DNA from 2 places in the Desulfonauticus autotrophicus genome. Region 2 is predicted to be linked to the other one. Evidence: predicted binding sites of a transcription regulator. Region 2 holds the regulator's gene; the other holds the start of a gene.

Region 1 (6,623 bases), 850 kb from region 2:
TGTTTTGGGGAAGGAAAAGAGCTAAAAAAGTTTGGTAAATTTTTACTTGTCCTAAATCTCTTTTTCTTTTGGCTTGTGCCAGTCAAAAAGACCTGGATAGTTTGCGTCTGGCGTTATACACCCAGCAGCAGGAAAACCAGCAATTAAAGCAAGAAGTTGTAAACCTGCAAACTAAACTACAAGAAATCACTGCCACCTTGCAGCAAAAAATAGAGCAAAGCGCCACACCAGTGCGCAGTGCCCAGGCCAATCTGTGGGCAGAAATTGAAAGCTTGCGTAAAAGTCTAGCTTCCTTAAGTGGGGAAATAGACGAGATAAAATACTCTTTGGACAAAGATAAGGAGTCCTCTCAAAACCTCCTGGAGCAAACCCAAGAACTGCAAAACAAAGTGGCCAAACTAGAAGGCCTGGTAGCTGCTTTGGAAAGCAATCTGGGCTTAAATCTAGAAAAACCCACCTCTTCCTCCTCAAAAGCCCAAACTCCAGCCCTACTCAAGACCTCTTCTCCAGAAGAGCTCTATCAACAGGCCCTTAATGCCTTTTACCAGAGAAAATACGACCTGGCTCAAACCCTTTGGGAACAATTTGTCCAGGAATACCCCAAACATAAGCTGGTTTCCAATGCCCTTTTCTGGAAAGGAGAGTGTTTATATCAAAAAGAAGACTACAAAAGGGCCATTCTGGCTTATCAAGAGGTAATAGACAAATATCCCAAGTCCAATAAAACCGCAGCAGCCTACTTAAAAGAAGCCATTTCCTTTGCTCAAATAAAAAGAGAAAAAGCAGCTACTTTACTTTTAAAAGAACTTATTCAAAAATTCCCCAAAACCACAGAAGCTGAAAGGGCCAAGGCCTTTTTGGCTGAACTGGAAAAGGAGTAAAAAAATGCCTGGCTCCAAAAAGTATCCCAGCAAAATAATTAGCTTACACTTTAGCAAAAATGTTTCTAGAAAACCCATGATGTGCACCCTGGCCAGAAAGTTTGACCTTACTTTCAATATCCTAAAGGCCAGAATTACCCCTAAAGAAGAAGGGCATATGATTATTGAGCTCAGCGGTCCAGAGGAAGACTTTCAAAAGGGCCTTTCCTACTTAATGGAGCAGGGAATCACCATCCAGGAAGTTTCTCAAAACATTACCCGGGATGAAGATTCCTGTATGCACTGTGGGATATGTTTAAGTCTGTGTTTACCTCAGGCTCTGTACCTGGAAAAGAATCCAGGCTCATTAAGTTTGACTCCAATAAGTGTACAGCCTGTGGCCGCTGTACCAGGGTATGTCCAGTCAATGCCATGCAGGTGCAAATTGACACCAATGGAGAATAAATCTATAGGATGAGTTATGTCTTCAGAAAATAGAACCTTTTCCAGAGTACCTACCAGGTTAAAAATGTTTTTTAGGTTCACAGAAAAGGACGCCCGTCCTTTGTTTTTGGGTTGTCTGGGATGTGATTTTAAAGATATCTCTTTAGAAAATCTGAATTCTCCCTATTTACCCAAAGAACTCCTGGAATTTCTAAGCAACCTCAACAACAAACTGGATGTAATCCTTTCTCTGCTCAACCAAAATAGCCTTTCCCAGGACTTTCCCTATAAAGGGGAGGTTGTAGAAATAAGTGGAGCAGGCCTAAAATTTTTAAGCCAAGAAAAATTAGAACCAGGCACCCCCATTGAAGTAGCCCTTTCTCTATCCACCTTACCGCCCCTTCTCATTGGCCTGGTAGGAGAAATCTTGCGTCTGGAAGGTGAACAAAATCAAAAATATCTCTATGCCCTGAAATATCTTTTTTTGCGCGATTCAGATCGAGAGCAAATTGTTCAGTTTGTTTTTAAAGAACAAAGAGAGCTTCTACGTGGCAAAAAACTTTGAACCATCTTCTCTAGAAGAACTTCTTCCCTGGCTAAATTTATATGCACAGGCCCTGGCAGGGCAGATGTTTCCAGGATATTTGCACAATTTAAACACTCCCCTGCACTTGCTCAAAATGCAGACCTCCCTGGTCTTGCAAAAACTAGATACAACTACTTCTGCAAAAGATCTCAAAAAACACCTCCAGCAATTACAACTACCAGAAAAAAAGATAAATGAACTGGTCCAAATCATTCAGTATCGAGAAAACTTTAATAGCTTAGAAAAACAGCCCCTGGACTTAAATTCTTTTCTCAACTGGTTGGAAGCTTACTGGCAAAATAACCTTCTCTTTAAACACAATGTGGAACTAAAGGTTGAAAACAAAGTCCTTAATTTTACCACCATTCCTTTACTTTTAAACTTTTCCCTGGAACAAGCCTTGTTAAACGCCCTGGAAGAACTGGAAAAAGAGCCCAAGCAGGTCCAATTTTTCTTAACTATTGAAAAAGAAACGCCTTTTTTAAAGATAATTTTAACTACTCCTACCCTATTAGAGGTAGAAAACGCCTTTGAACCCTTTATAACTTCTAAGAAAAATCATCTGGGCCTGGGTTTAACCCTTGTACAAAAACTGTTGTCTCTATTTCAAGGTAAAGCAGAAATTCTTTCTCAAGAAAATACAACTACTTTGACCCTATTTATACCTCAAGTCTAAGGTGGAAGTCATGGAAGAACTGTATAAAAAAGTTTTAGCGGATTTAAGTAGTAAACTGGAAGGTTCTATTAAAGAAACCATTGCCCAAACTCTGGAAAAGGAAATAAGTCAGGCTTTGACCAAAACCCTTCTGGAAAGTGAATTTTATAAAAATTTAAGTGAAGAACTACGCAGTGGTTTAAAAAATATCTACGAAAATATTGAAGCCACCAAAAAATCTTCCAATGGCCTGTCTCAAAAGGAAGCAGAACACCTTTTTAATGAAACTTCGGACCAACTAGATGCCATTTTGCGCACCACAGAAAAGGCCACCCTGGATATTATGACTGTGGTTGAAAAACATTTAGATCAAATGCCTCAAATTGAAGAAATTTGCAAAAAACTAAAAAAACAAAATTCTCTTACTCCTGAAGAAGGCTTTACCCTTCTGGCCTGGCAAAAAAGCTTAAATCAAGACCTCCTAGCCATCATGACCTCTTTAAGCTTTCAGGATTTAACCGGCCAACGCATCAAAAAAATCGTAGATACTCTAAGAACCATTGAAGAAAAGGTAGTAAATCTCTATCTCAGTTCTGGCTTAAGCATTAAAACCAAAGAAGAACACCCGGAAAAAGACTTTCAGAGCATTAAACAAGAAGCCCAGGTCAAAATGTCTAAACTAAAAGGACCTCAAGAAAAGGTAAAGCAGGAAGATGTGGATGCCTTACTCCAAGAATTGGGGCTCTAATAACATCCAGAGAACTACAAAAGGTCATAAAAAATAATTGGAAAAAACCAAAAAGCCCCTACCAGAAAGTAGGGGCTTATATTTTTATTTCTTAAGGGTTGGCGTCCCCAAGGGGATTTGAACCCCTGTTACCGGCGTGAGAGGCCGGCGTCCTAGGCCACTAGACGATGGGGACAAAAAAATGGTGGGCCGTGCAGGACTCGAACCTGCGACTCTCTGCTTAAAAGGCAGATACTCTACCTACTGAGTTAACGGCCCAACCGAAGAGAAGATACCTCTACTCATTCTCCCATCAACTGTCAACTTTTTTCTAAAAAACTTAACAAAAATAAAAAGAGTTAAGCTTAACAAAGGACTTTTTTTATTGTTTTTACAAATAGTTAAACAAGTTATATTCACATAAATTCCACCAACAAGATTTTAATCTATCCAATTACCTCCTCATTCAACTCCTTTAGATAAAAGGTATTTTAATTATCCTAAAAAAACTCTGGACCTATACTTTTAACTCAATCAACTTTAATTAAAAAATACAAATTAATTCAAGTATTTATTGAAATAAAATTTTTTTTCAAAAAATATTAGCACTCACTCTTGACGAGTGCTAATAGCGTGCTTATATGAGCCACCGTTACAGGTTTTGTCTATAAAAAGCCAATAATAAAAACTCTTAAGGAGGTAGATTCATGAACTTAAAGCCATTGCAAGACAGAGTACTGGTGAAACGTTTGGAAGAAGAAGAGGTTACCAAAGGTGGAATTATCATTCCTGACACTGCCAAAGAAAAGCCCATTAAGGGTGAAGTGGTGGCTGTAGGCCCAGGTAAAACCACTGATGATGGGAAGACCATTCCCATGTCTGTAAAAGTTGGAGACAAAGTGCTTTTCAACAAATACGCCGGCACAGAAGTAAAAATTGAAGGCGTAGAGCACTTGGTAATGAGAGAAGACGACATTTTGGCTATCATTGAGTAATAAAAAAACAAACAATTAAGGAGGAAGCAATATGGGAGCTAAAGTTATAAAATTTGATGTTAATGCTAGAAGCAAGCTAAAAAAAGGTGTGGATATCCTGGCTGAGGCTGTAAAGGTAACCCTTGGACCCAAGGGTAGAAACGTAGTAATTGAAAAGTCTTTTGGTTCTCCAACTATTACCAAAGACGGTGTTACTGTAGCCAAAGAAATTGAATTGGAAGACAAGTTTGAAAACATGGGCGCTCAGATGGTAAAGGAAGTTGCCAGCAAGACTTCTGATATTGCTGGTGATGGTACTACCACTGCTACTGTTTTGGCCCAGGCTATTTTTAATGAAGGTTTAAAATTGGTTGCTGCTGGCCGTAACCCCATGGCCATCAAGCGTGGCATTGACAAGGCAGTAGAAGCCATTGTCAAGGAATTGGAAAAAATTGCCAAACCTACCAGAGACCAAAAGGAAATTGCCCAGGTAGGAACCATTTCTGCTAACAACGATCCTACCATTGGAAACATTATTGCTGAAGCCATGAGCAAGGTAGGTAAGGAAGGCGTTATCACTGTAGAAGAAGCCAAAGGCCTGGAAACTACCCTTGATGTAGTAGAAGGTATGCAGTTCGACCGTGGTTATCTCTCCCCTTACTTTGTAACTGACCCTGAAAAGATGGTTTGCGAATTGGAAGACGCTTATATCCTCATTCACGACAAGAAAATCTCTTCCATGAAAGACCTTTTGCCTGTTTTAGAACAGGTGGCCAAGGTAGGCAGACCTTTACTCATCATTGCTGAGGACATTGAAGGTGAAGCTTTGGCCACTTTGGTAGTGAACAAGTTAAGAGGCACCTTGCAAGTAGCTGCTGTTAAGGCTCCTGGTTTTGGTGAACGCCGTAAAGCCATGCTCCAAGATATTGCCATCTTAACTGGTGGCCAGGTAATTTCTGAGGAACTGGGTGTAAAATTAGAAAATGCTACTCTGGATGACTTGGGTAGAGCTAAGAGAATCATTGTAGATAAGGAAAACACCACTATTGTAGATGGTGCTGGCAAGCCTGAAGATATCAAGGCCAGAATCAAACAAATCAGAGCTGAAATTGAAGAAAGCACCTCTGATTATGATAGAGAAAAATTACAGGAACGTCTGGCTAAAATCGTTGGTGGCGTGGCTGTTATCCATGTAGGTGCTGCCACTGAAACTGAAATGAAAGAAAAGAAAGCCAGAGTAGAAGACGCTCTCAATGCTACTAGGGCTGCTGTAGAAGAAGGCATTGTTCCTGGCGGTGGCGTTGCTCTTATCCGCTGCTTAAAGGCTCTGGACAATGTAAAACCAGCTGATGATGATGAAGCTGCTGGTATTGAAGTAGTACGCAAAGCTGCCCAGGCTCCTTTGTTCCAGATCTGTAAAAACGCTGGTTATGAAGGCGCTGTAGTTATTGAAAAAGTAAAATCCATGAAAGATGGCGAAGGCTTCAATGCTGCTACTGGTGAATACGAAGACCTGTACAAGGCTGGAGTAATTGATCCCAAAAAAGTTACTCGTATTGCCTTACAAAACGCAGCTTCTGTAGCTTCTCTCCTACTTACCACTGAAGCTGCTATTGCTGAAAAACCAGAAGAAAAGAAAGATACTCCTTCAATGCCTGGTGGTGGCATGGGTGGAATGTACTAATCCACTTTTCTTTCCTTCTAAAAAAAGCAAAGGGCCGTCTTTCAGGGCGGCCCTTTTTTATTGCGAAAAAAAGCCAATACCCTTACAAAGAAATCAAAGTTAAGAAGGGAGACTTGATGCAAGATTTAGAACATGGCGGCAATATCTGGGAAGCTGCCCAAAAGCTAAACACTTCTCCAGAAAACATCCTGGACTTCTCAGCCAGTTTAAACCCCTTAGGCCCTCCTCCCTGGTTAAACCAAGTCTTGCTCCAGACCTTGTCTTCCAGTCTGGCCTATCCTGACCCCAACTATACTCTGTTAAGAGAGCAAGCTGCTAAATATTACGGGGTAAAACCAGAAAATATTTTTCCCTTAAATGGCTCTTCTGAACTATTTCCCTTTCTAGGCCCTTTAATTGACCTTAAAGATGCACTTATCCTGCAACCCAGTTATCTGGAATACAAACTCTGGGCAACCAGACATAAGTTAAACCTAAAGGAAATTTTCCTTTCTCCTGCCAATAACTTTACCTACCCCTGGGCAGAAATAGAAAAGGTTTTGGCCCAAAAACCCCACCTGGTCTTCCTGGCTCACCCCAACAATCCCACGGGGAGCTTGCTTTCTCAGGTCAAGCTAAAAGAACTCGTCCACAAGTTTCCCAAAAGTTTTTTTATCGTGGATATGGCCTTTTGGGATTTTCTGGAGTCAAAAC
Region 2 (6,623 bases):
GGCTTTCTTCAGCATATACTTCCGGTTCTATATGTAAATATACCTCTTCTTTTCCTCTTAAATTTTTTAATATTTTAAAGTGTCTGGCAACCCTTCCTCTTTCCAGCCTGGTCAAGTATTCACTATTGGCACAGGAAATAAAAGAAGAAAACTCTTCTTTCTCTTCAGGCTTGATAATCTTCTCTTTAAAAAAATTGTCCAGTTCAAGATTTAGCTCTTCTTTTATTTCTAAATCTTCTACTTGTTTATAGGTTTGAAAAGTACTAAGACAGATACTTCCATCCAAAGAAGTATACATCCTGACCGTCTGAATCTTTTTTTCCTTAAAATCTTCTAAAATTTTTATTAAAGCACTTTTATTTTCTCCAGGAGTAATAAAGGTAAATCTGGTCCCACAGGGGCTCTCTAAAGAAATAATACCCTTATCCGTAGTGAGTCGGCCGGAAATAATGGCCAAAATATGTTTTTTTATCTCTTCTTCAGGGTGAAAGCGAAAATAATAGGGATGCATATTGGCAAAAAACCAAGGACTTATCTCCTCAGCCATAGAGCCTAAAATTTCTTTAATCTGAGGAGTGAGTGCACTTACTTCTAAAGTCATAGGACCTCCCTTGTTTTTTCTTACCCTAGTAACTCAAATTTTTCTCTGAGGTAAAGAAAATTTTTCTTGCTTTAAACGTTTTTTTTGCTTAGCTTATAAAATATTTACATTTATTTCAGGGAGTTAGTAGTGAAAATCTTGGTAACTGGTGGAGCAGGATTTATTGGCAGTAATTTTTTATACTATCTTTTTGCAAAATATGAAAACCTGTTTGTGGTTAATCTGGACAAACTGACCTATGCTGGAAATTTAAAAAATCTAAGTGAACTGGAAAAAAAGCAGGAAAAAATTATGTATTTATCCGTGGCGGCATAGAAGAGGAAAAGCTGGTAACAGAAATACTTCACAAGTACGACATAGAGTATATAATCAATTTTGCTGCTGAATCGCATGTGGATAGGTCCATTGATAATCCCTACCCTTTTATTACCACCAATGTCCTGGGGACTCAAAATCTTTTGGAGTGTGCCAGAAAAAAGGAATCAAAAAATTCATTCATATTTCTACTGATGAAGTTTATGGCTCTCTGGGCAAAGAAGGCAAGTTTACTGAAAATACCCCTCTAGCTCCCAATAGTCCCTATTCTGCCTCCAAGGCTTCAGCTGACTTGATTTGCCGAAGCTATTACAAAACTTATAACTTTCCAGTGGTTATTACGCGCTGCTCCAACAATTATGGTCCCTATCAATTCCCGGAAAAACTTATTCCCCTTACCTTTTTAAAGGCTTCTAAAAACGAACCCATTCCAGTTTACGGCAAAGGAGAAAACATTCGGGACTGGATTTTTGTGGAAGACCACTGTCGGGGGATAGATCTGGCCTTACGTAAAGGAAAACCTGGAAAAATTTACAACTTTGGCGGTCAGGCAGAAAAAACCAATCTGGAAGTGGTCAAAGCCATCCTTGATTTTTTGGGCAAGCCCCACACTTTAATCAAGTTTGTCCAGGACCGACCAGGGCACGATTTTCGCTATGCCATGGATTTTAGCCTGGCTTCTAAAGAACTTGGCTTTTACCCCAGCTTGACTTTTGAGCAAGGATTGGAGAAGACTCTAACCTGGTACACACAAAACTTGTCCTGGATAGAAAGTATCCTCAGTGGAGAATACTTAGAATTTATGCGGAAATGGTATGCCAAAAGATAAAAGAGCCCTGGTTTTGGGCGGTAAAACAGGCCTTTTAGGACAAAAGTTAAGCCAAGTTCTCCAGGAAAGGGGATGGGAAGTAAAAGCTCCTTTTCGGGGAGAGCTGGATATCTTTTCTGAAGAAGCTGTAAGCTCTTATGTCCAGGAACATTCTATCTCGCACATCTTTAATACTGTTGCCTATACCCAGGTGGACCTGGCAGAAGAAGAGAAAGAACAAGCCAGATTACTAAACCGCAATCTCCCCAAAATCCTCGCTCAAGTGGCCAGTAAAAAAAATCTCTATTTCATTCATTACAGCACAGACTTTGTCTTTAATGGCAAACATACCCTTCCCTATGAGCCAGAAGATAAACCCCATCCCTTAAGTGTCTATGGACAAACCAAACTTGAAGGGGAAAGGGCCATTACTGACATACTTAAGCAAAATTTTCTTATCATTAGAACAGCCTGGCTCTTTGGAGAAGACAAGGAAAATTTTGTGAGTAAAATTTTAAGGCTAGCCAGAGAAAGGGAAAGTTTAAAAGTGGTCCACGACCAGATAGGCTCCCCCACCTATACCAAAGATCTGGCTATCTATACTTTAAACCTGCTGGAAAAACAAGGTACAGGTATTTTCCATCTGGTAAATTCAGGGCAAGCCTCCTGGTGCGAACTGGCTCAAGAAGCCATAAGTTGTGCTGGACTGCCCTGCAAAGTAATTCCCATCACTTCCAAGGAGTATCCCCAAAGGGCTTTGCGCCCTTCCTTTTCAGTCCTAAGCACTCGAAAGTTTACCCAACTAACGGGCATAACTCCCAGACCCTGGATTCAAGCCTTAAGAGAATACCTTTTCTCCTTTCATTTAGAAGGCTAAATCTTTCCAAATCTTGACACTCCAACACTCCATAATTACCACTAAAACACTTAAATCTGTTTTATATCTGTGGTAATCAAAAAAATTATGCTTAACCAACGAGAAATTCAAGTTTTAGCCACTCTGATAGGAATATTCTTACAAACAGGTCAGCCTGTGGGCTCGCGTATTGTCTCCAAAAAATCCCGCCTGGGATTAAGCTCTGCTTCCATCCGCAATATCATGGCTGACCTTACAGAAAAGGGTTATCTTCATCAGCCTCATACTTCAGCTGGAAGAATCCCCACTGCTAAAGGCTTAAAATTTTATCTAAGCAAAGTATATGCACCTGCTCCGCTCACTTCTGAGGAAAAAGACCAAATAATTTTAACCTTACGCCAAAACATGCCAGACCTGGAAAAAACCCTAAGCAGTGCCAGTAAGATACTCTCTTCTGTCTCCAGGCAAGTAAGTCTGGTACTTTCGCCACAAAAAAAACTTTCTCACTGGAAAAGCATAGAATTTATGTACATCAAACCTGGTCTGGTTCTCTCCATTTTAATTCTGGAAGAAAACCTCATTCAAAATAAACTTATCAAAGTAAATAAAGACATCACTAAAGAAGATTTAATCAAGTTTAGCAATTTTTTAAATGAAAAGTTTAAAGGACTTCCTCTATATATAGTTCGGCAAAAAATTATAGAAGAAATGAAAAGCGCTCAGGCAAAATTTGAAAATCTTTACCAACAGGCAATGAAAGTGGCCAAAGAAGCCTTTGAAGATTCTAACCGTCAACTTTATGTAGAAGGCACTACCCATATTTTAAGTAAAGACCAGATGAAAAATATTAATACCATGAAAGAACTTTTCCACTTTTTAGAAGAAAAATCCAGATTACTGGAAATTTTGGATAAAACCATAGAAGAAGGTCTAAATATTTTAATTGGTTCAGAAGATCTAGAAAATTTAGGAGACTATTCAGTCATCTCTTCTCCTTATGCTTTCAAGGAAGGGACTCAGGGAGTAGTTAGCGTCATCGGGCCTATGCATATGGATTATACCTATATAATTCCACGTGTTGACTTAATTTCCAAAGTGCTTACCAAAATATTTCAAGAATTTTACTAACTAGAAGGTGTGGAGGGAAAATGAAGGACGAAAAAGAAAAAAAAGCAAAGTAAAGGAAAAATCTTCTGAACATTCCGCTCAAGCTTCTGAAAAAAAGAAACCAATACCCAAACTTCAAGCGAAGAAAAACTTACTCTCCAAGAATTCAAAGAAAAAATCTGCCCGGAATGTGAACAATTAAAAGAAAAGGAAGAAAAAGTTTTAAGAACTCTGGCAGAAGCTGAAAACTTAAAAAAACGCTTGCAAAGAGAAAAAGAAGAATTTTGCAAATTTGCTACTTCTGCCTTTTTAGAAGAGCTCTTACCGGTTTTAGACAACCTGGAATTAGCTCTTACCCACAGTCAAAACCAAAAAGAATGTGCTGGGCTCCACCAGGGAGTGGAGATGACCCTGAAAATTTTCAGGGATATCCTGAAAAAACACGGCCTGGTACCTGTAGGTGAGGTGGGAGAAAAGTTTGATCCCAGCATTCACGAAGCCATGGCCCAGGAAGAAAGGGAAGACATGGAAGAAGGCTGTGTAGCCCAGATGTATCAAAGAGGTTATAAACTGCACGAACGCTTGCTCAGACCAGCAAAGGTTATTGTTAGCAAAAAGTGTGCACCGAAAGAGGAAAAAACAGAATAACGCTCTTTACAAAAAGGAAAAAAGACTTAGTTTTTGTCTAGTGAAAAAATAATTAGTTTCAAATAAATGAGGAGGCTTTAGAAATGGGAAAAATCATCGGCATAGACTTAGGAACCACTAACAGCTGTGTTTACTACATGGAAGGAAAAGATCCTAAGTGTATCACCAATCCAGAAGGTGGTAGAACCACTCCTTCAGTAGTTGCCTTTACTGATAAGGAAAGACTCATTGGAGAAATTGCCAAGCGTCAGGCCATCACCAACCCTGAAAGGACTATCTATGCAATAAAAAGATTAATGGGACGCAAATATGACGATCCTCTAATCCAAAAGTGGAAAGAACGTTGTCCTTATAAAATAGTTCCTGGCCCCAATGGAGATGCTTACGTCCAGATTGGCGATAAAAAGTACAGTCCTCCTGAAATCTCAGCAATGATTTTGCAAAAATTGAAAAAAGATGCTGAAGAATTCTTAGGAGAAAAGATTACAGAAGCAGTTATTACAGTGCCTGCCTATTTTAATGACAGTCAACGTCAGGCCACCAAAGACGCGGGAAGAATTGCAGGCCTGGAAGTAAAAAGAATCATCAACGAGCCTACGGCTGCTTCTCTGGCCTATGGCATGGATAAAAAGAAAAATGAAAAGATTGCTGTATATGACTTGGGTGGCGGTACCTTTGACATCTCTATCCTGGAAGTAGGCGATGGAGTGGTAGAAGTTAGGTCCACCAATGGAGATACCTTCTTGGGTGGCGAGGACTTTGACCAGAGAATTATCAATTATCTCGTCGATGAGTTTAAAAAAGAAAATGGTATTGACCTCTCCAAGGACACCATGGCCTTACAGCGCTTAAAAGAAGCTGCAGAAAAGGCCAAAAAAGAACTTTCTTCTTCCCTAGAGACTGACATCAACTTGCCCTTTATTACTGCAGACCAAACTGGCCCCAAACACTTAAATATCAAACTCACTCGCGCCAAGCTGGAAAAATTAGTCGAAGACCTGGTAGAAAGAAGCATTGAACCCTGTAAAAAGGCCTTGGCTGATGCAGGACTTAAGGCTTCTGATATTGATGAAGTAATTCTGGTGGGTGGAATGACCCGTATGCCCCTGGTCCAGAAGAAAGTTGCTGAATTCTTTGGCAAAGAACCACACAAGGGAGTAAACCCAGACGAAGTGGTAGCCATGGGTGCAGCCATTCAGGGCGGTATCTTGGCTGGGGATGTAAAAGACGTCTTACTCCTGGATGTAACACCTCTTTCTTTGGGCATTGAAACCTTAGGTGGCGTGTTTACCAAGCTCATAGAAAGGAACACCACCATTCCCACCAAAAAGAGTCAGGTCTTTACCACAGCTGCAGACAACCAGACTTCTGTAACCATTCATGTCCTGCAGGGTGAAAGGCCCATGGCTGCAGACAATATGTCCCTGGGTCGTTTTGAACTTACCGGTATTCCCCCTGCACCTAGAGGAGTACCTCAAATCGAAGTAACCTTTGATATTGATGCCAATGGTATTGTAAACGTTTCCGCCAAGGACTTAGGTACTGGAAAGGAACAATCCATTAGAATCACTCCTTCCAGTGGACTTTCTGAAGATGAGATACAAAAACTCATCAAAGAAGCAGAAGCTCATGCAGAAGAAGATAAGAAAAAACAAGCTCTTATTGAAGCTAGAAACCAGGCTGACACCCTTATTTACACTACGGAAAAATCCCTCCGTGATTTAGGAGATAAGGTAGAGCCTGAATTAAAAAGCGAGATTGAAAATAAGATTGAAGAATTAAAGAAAGTAATGAACCAAGATGATGCTGAGGCTATCAAGAAAGCTTCTGAAGAATTAGCGCAAGCTTCTCACAAACTGGCTGAAAAGCTCTATGCCCAGAAGACAGCTGGAGCCAATCCTGGAGCTGACGCTTCTGCTGGAGCAGATGCCAGCAATAAACCCAAAGACGATGATGACGTAGTAGATGCAGATTATACAGAAGTAAAATAACCTTTACTTGACAGTACTCCCTCCCCCTCCCTATAACCAGGGTCTGGAATTAATTTCCAGGCCCTTTTAATTTTCTATCAAGAAGGTAAAACAATGTTAAAAAAAATACCTTATCTTGTTTTCTTGCTAATCTTACTTAGCAGTTGTACTAAAAATATTTACCTTACTACACCTAAAAACTCAGTAAAAGAAGCTGACCAGGCTTACAAAGAGGAAAAATGGCTTAAGAGCAAAGTCCTCTATCAAAAACTTCTCGCTACTCCCAACCTGGACTTACAAAGCAAAACTCTATTTTTA

Evidence for each region. The regulator HrcA, encoded in region 2, represses chaperone genes, less so after heat shock. The targets are predictions, from matches to a motif close to TGTTAGCACTCNNNNNNNNNGAGTGCTAACA.
Region 1: the regulator HrcA is predicted to act here: its motif matches at 3,873-3,903, upstream of groES (co-chaperone GroES).

What each region holds. Positions count from the first base shown of each region.
Region 1 is NZ_AP042395.1:1,584,116-1,590,738, forward strand. Features, by position in the region: gene ACZ42F_RS09015 (PLD nuclease N-terminal domain-containing protein) at 1-38, shown strand, start outside; gene ybgF (tol-pal system protein YbgF) at 69-881, shown strand; gene ACZ42F_RS09025 (NIL domain-containing protein) at 886-1,338, shown strand; gene ACZ42F_RS09030 (PilZ domain-containing protein) at 1,342-1,869, shown strand; gene ACZ42F_RS09035 (sensor histidine kinase) at 1,853-2,566, shown strand; gene ACZ42F_RS09040 (protein phosphatase CheZ) at 2,577-3,293, shown strand; tRNA gene ACZ42F_RS09045 (tRNA-Glu) at 3,393-3,468, opposite strand; tRNA gene ACZ42F_RS09050 (tRNA-Lys) at 3,476-3,551, opposite strand; gene groES (co-chaperone GroES) at 3,980-4,267, shown strand; gene groL (chaperonin GroEL) at 4,299-5,930, shown strand; gene ACZ42F_RS09065 (cobyric acid synthase) at 6,047-6,623, shown strand, end outside.
Region 2 is NZ_AP042395.1:166,231-172,853, reverse strand. Features, by position in the region: gene ACZ42F_RS01045 (NAD-glutamate dehydrogenase domain-containing protein) at 1-601, opposite strand, end outside; gene ACZ42F_RS01040 (GDP-mannose 4,6-dehydratase) at 731-916, shown strand; partial or broken gene rfbB (dTDP-glucose 4,6-dehydratase) at 901-1,745, shown strand; gene rfbD (dTDP-4-dehydrorhamnose reductase) at 1,732-2,601, shown strand; gene hrcA (heat-inducible transcriptional repressor HrcA) at 2,671-3,708, shown strand; partial or broken gene grpE (nucleotide exchange factor GrpE) at 3,820-4,335, shown strand; gene dnaK (molecular chaperone DnaK) at 4,419-6,326, shown strand; gene ACZ42F_RS01010 (outer membrane protein assembly factor BamD) at 6,420-6,623, shown strand, end outside.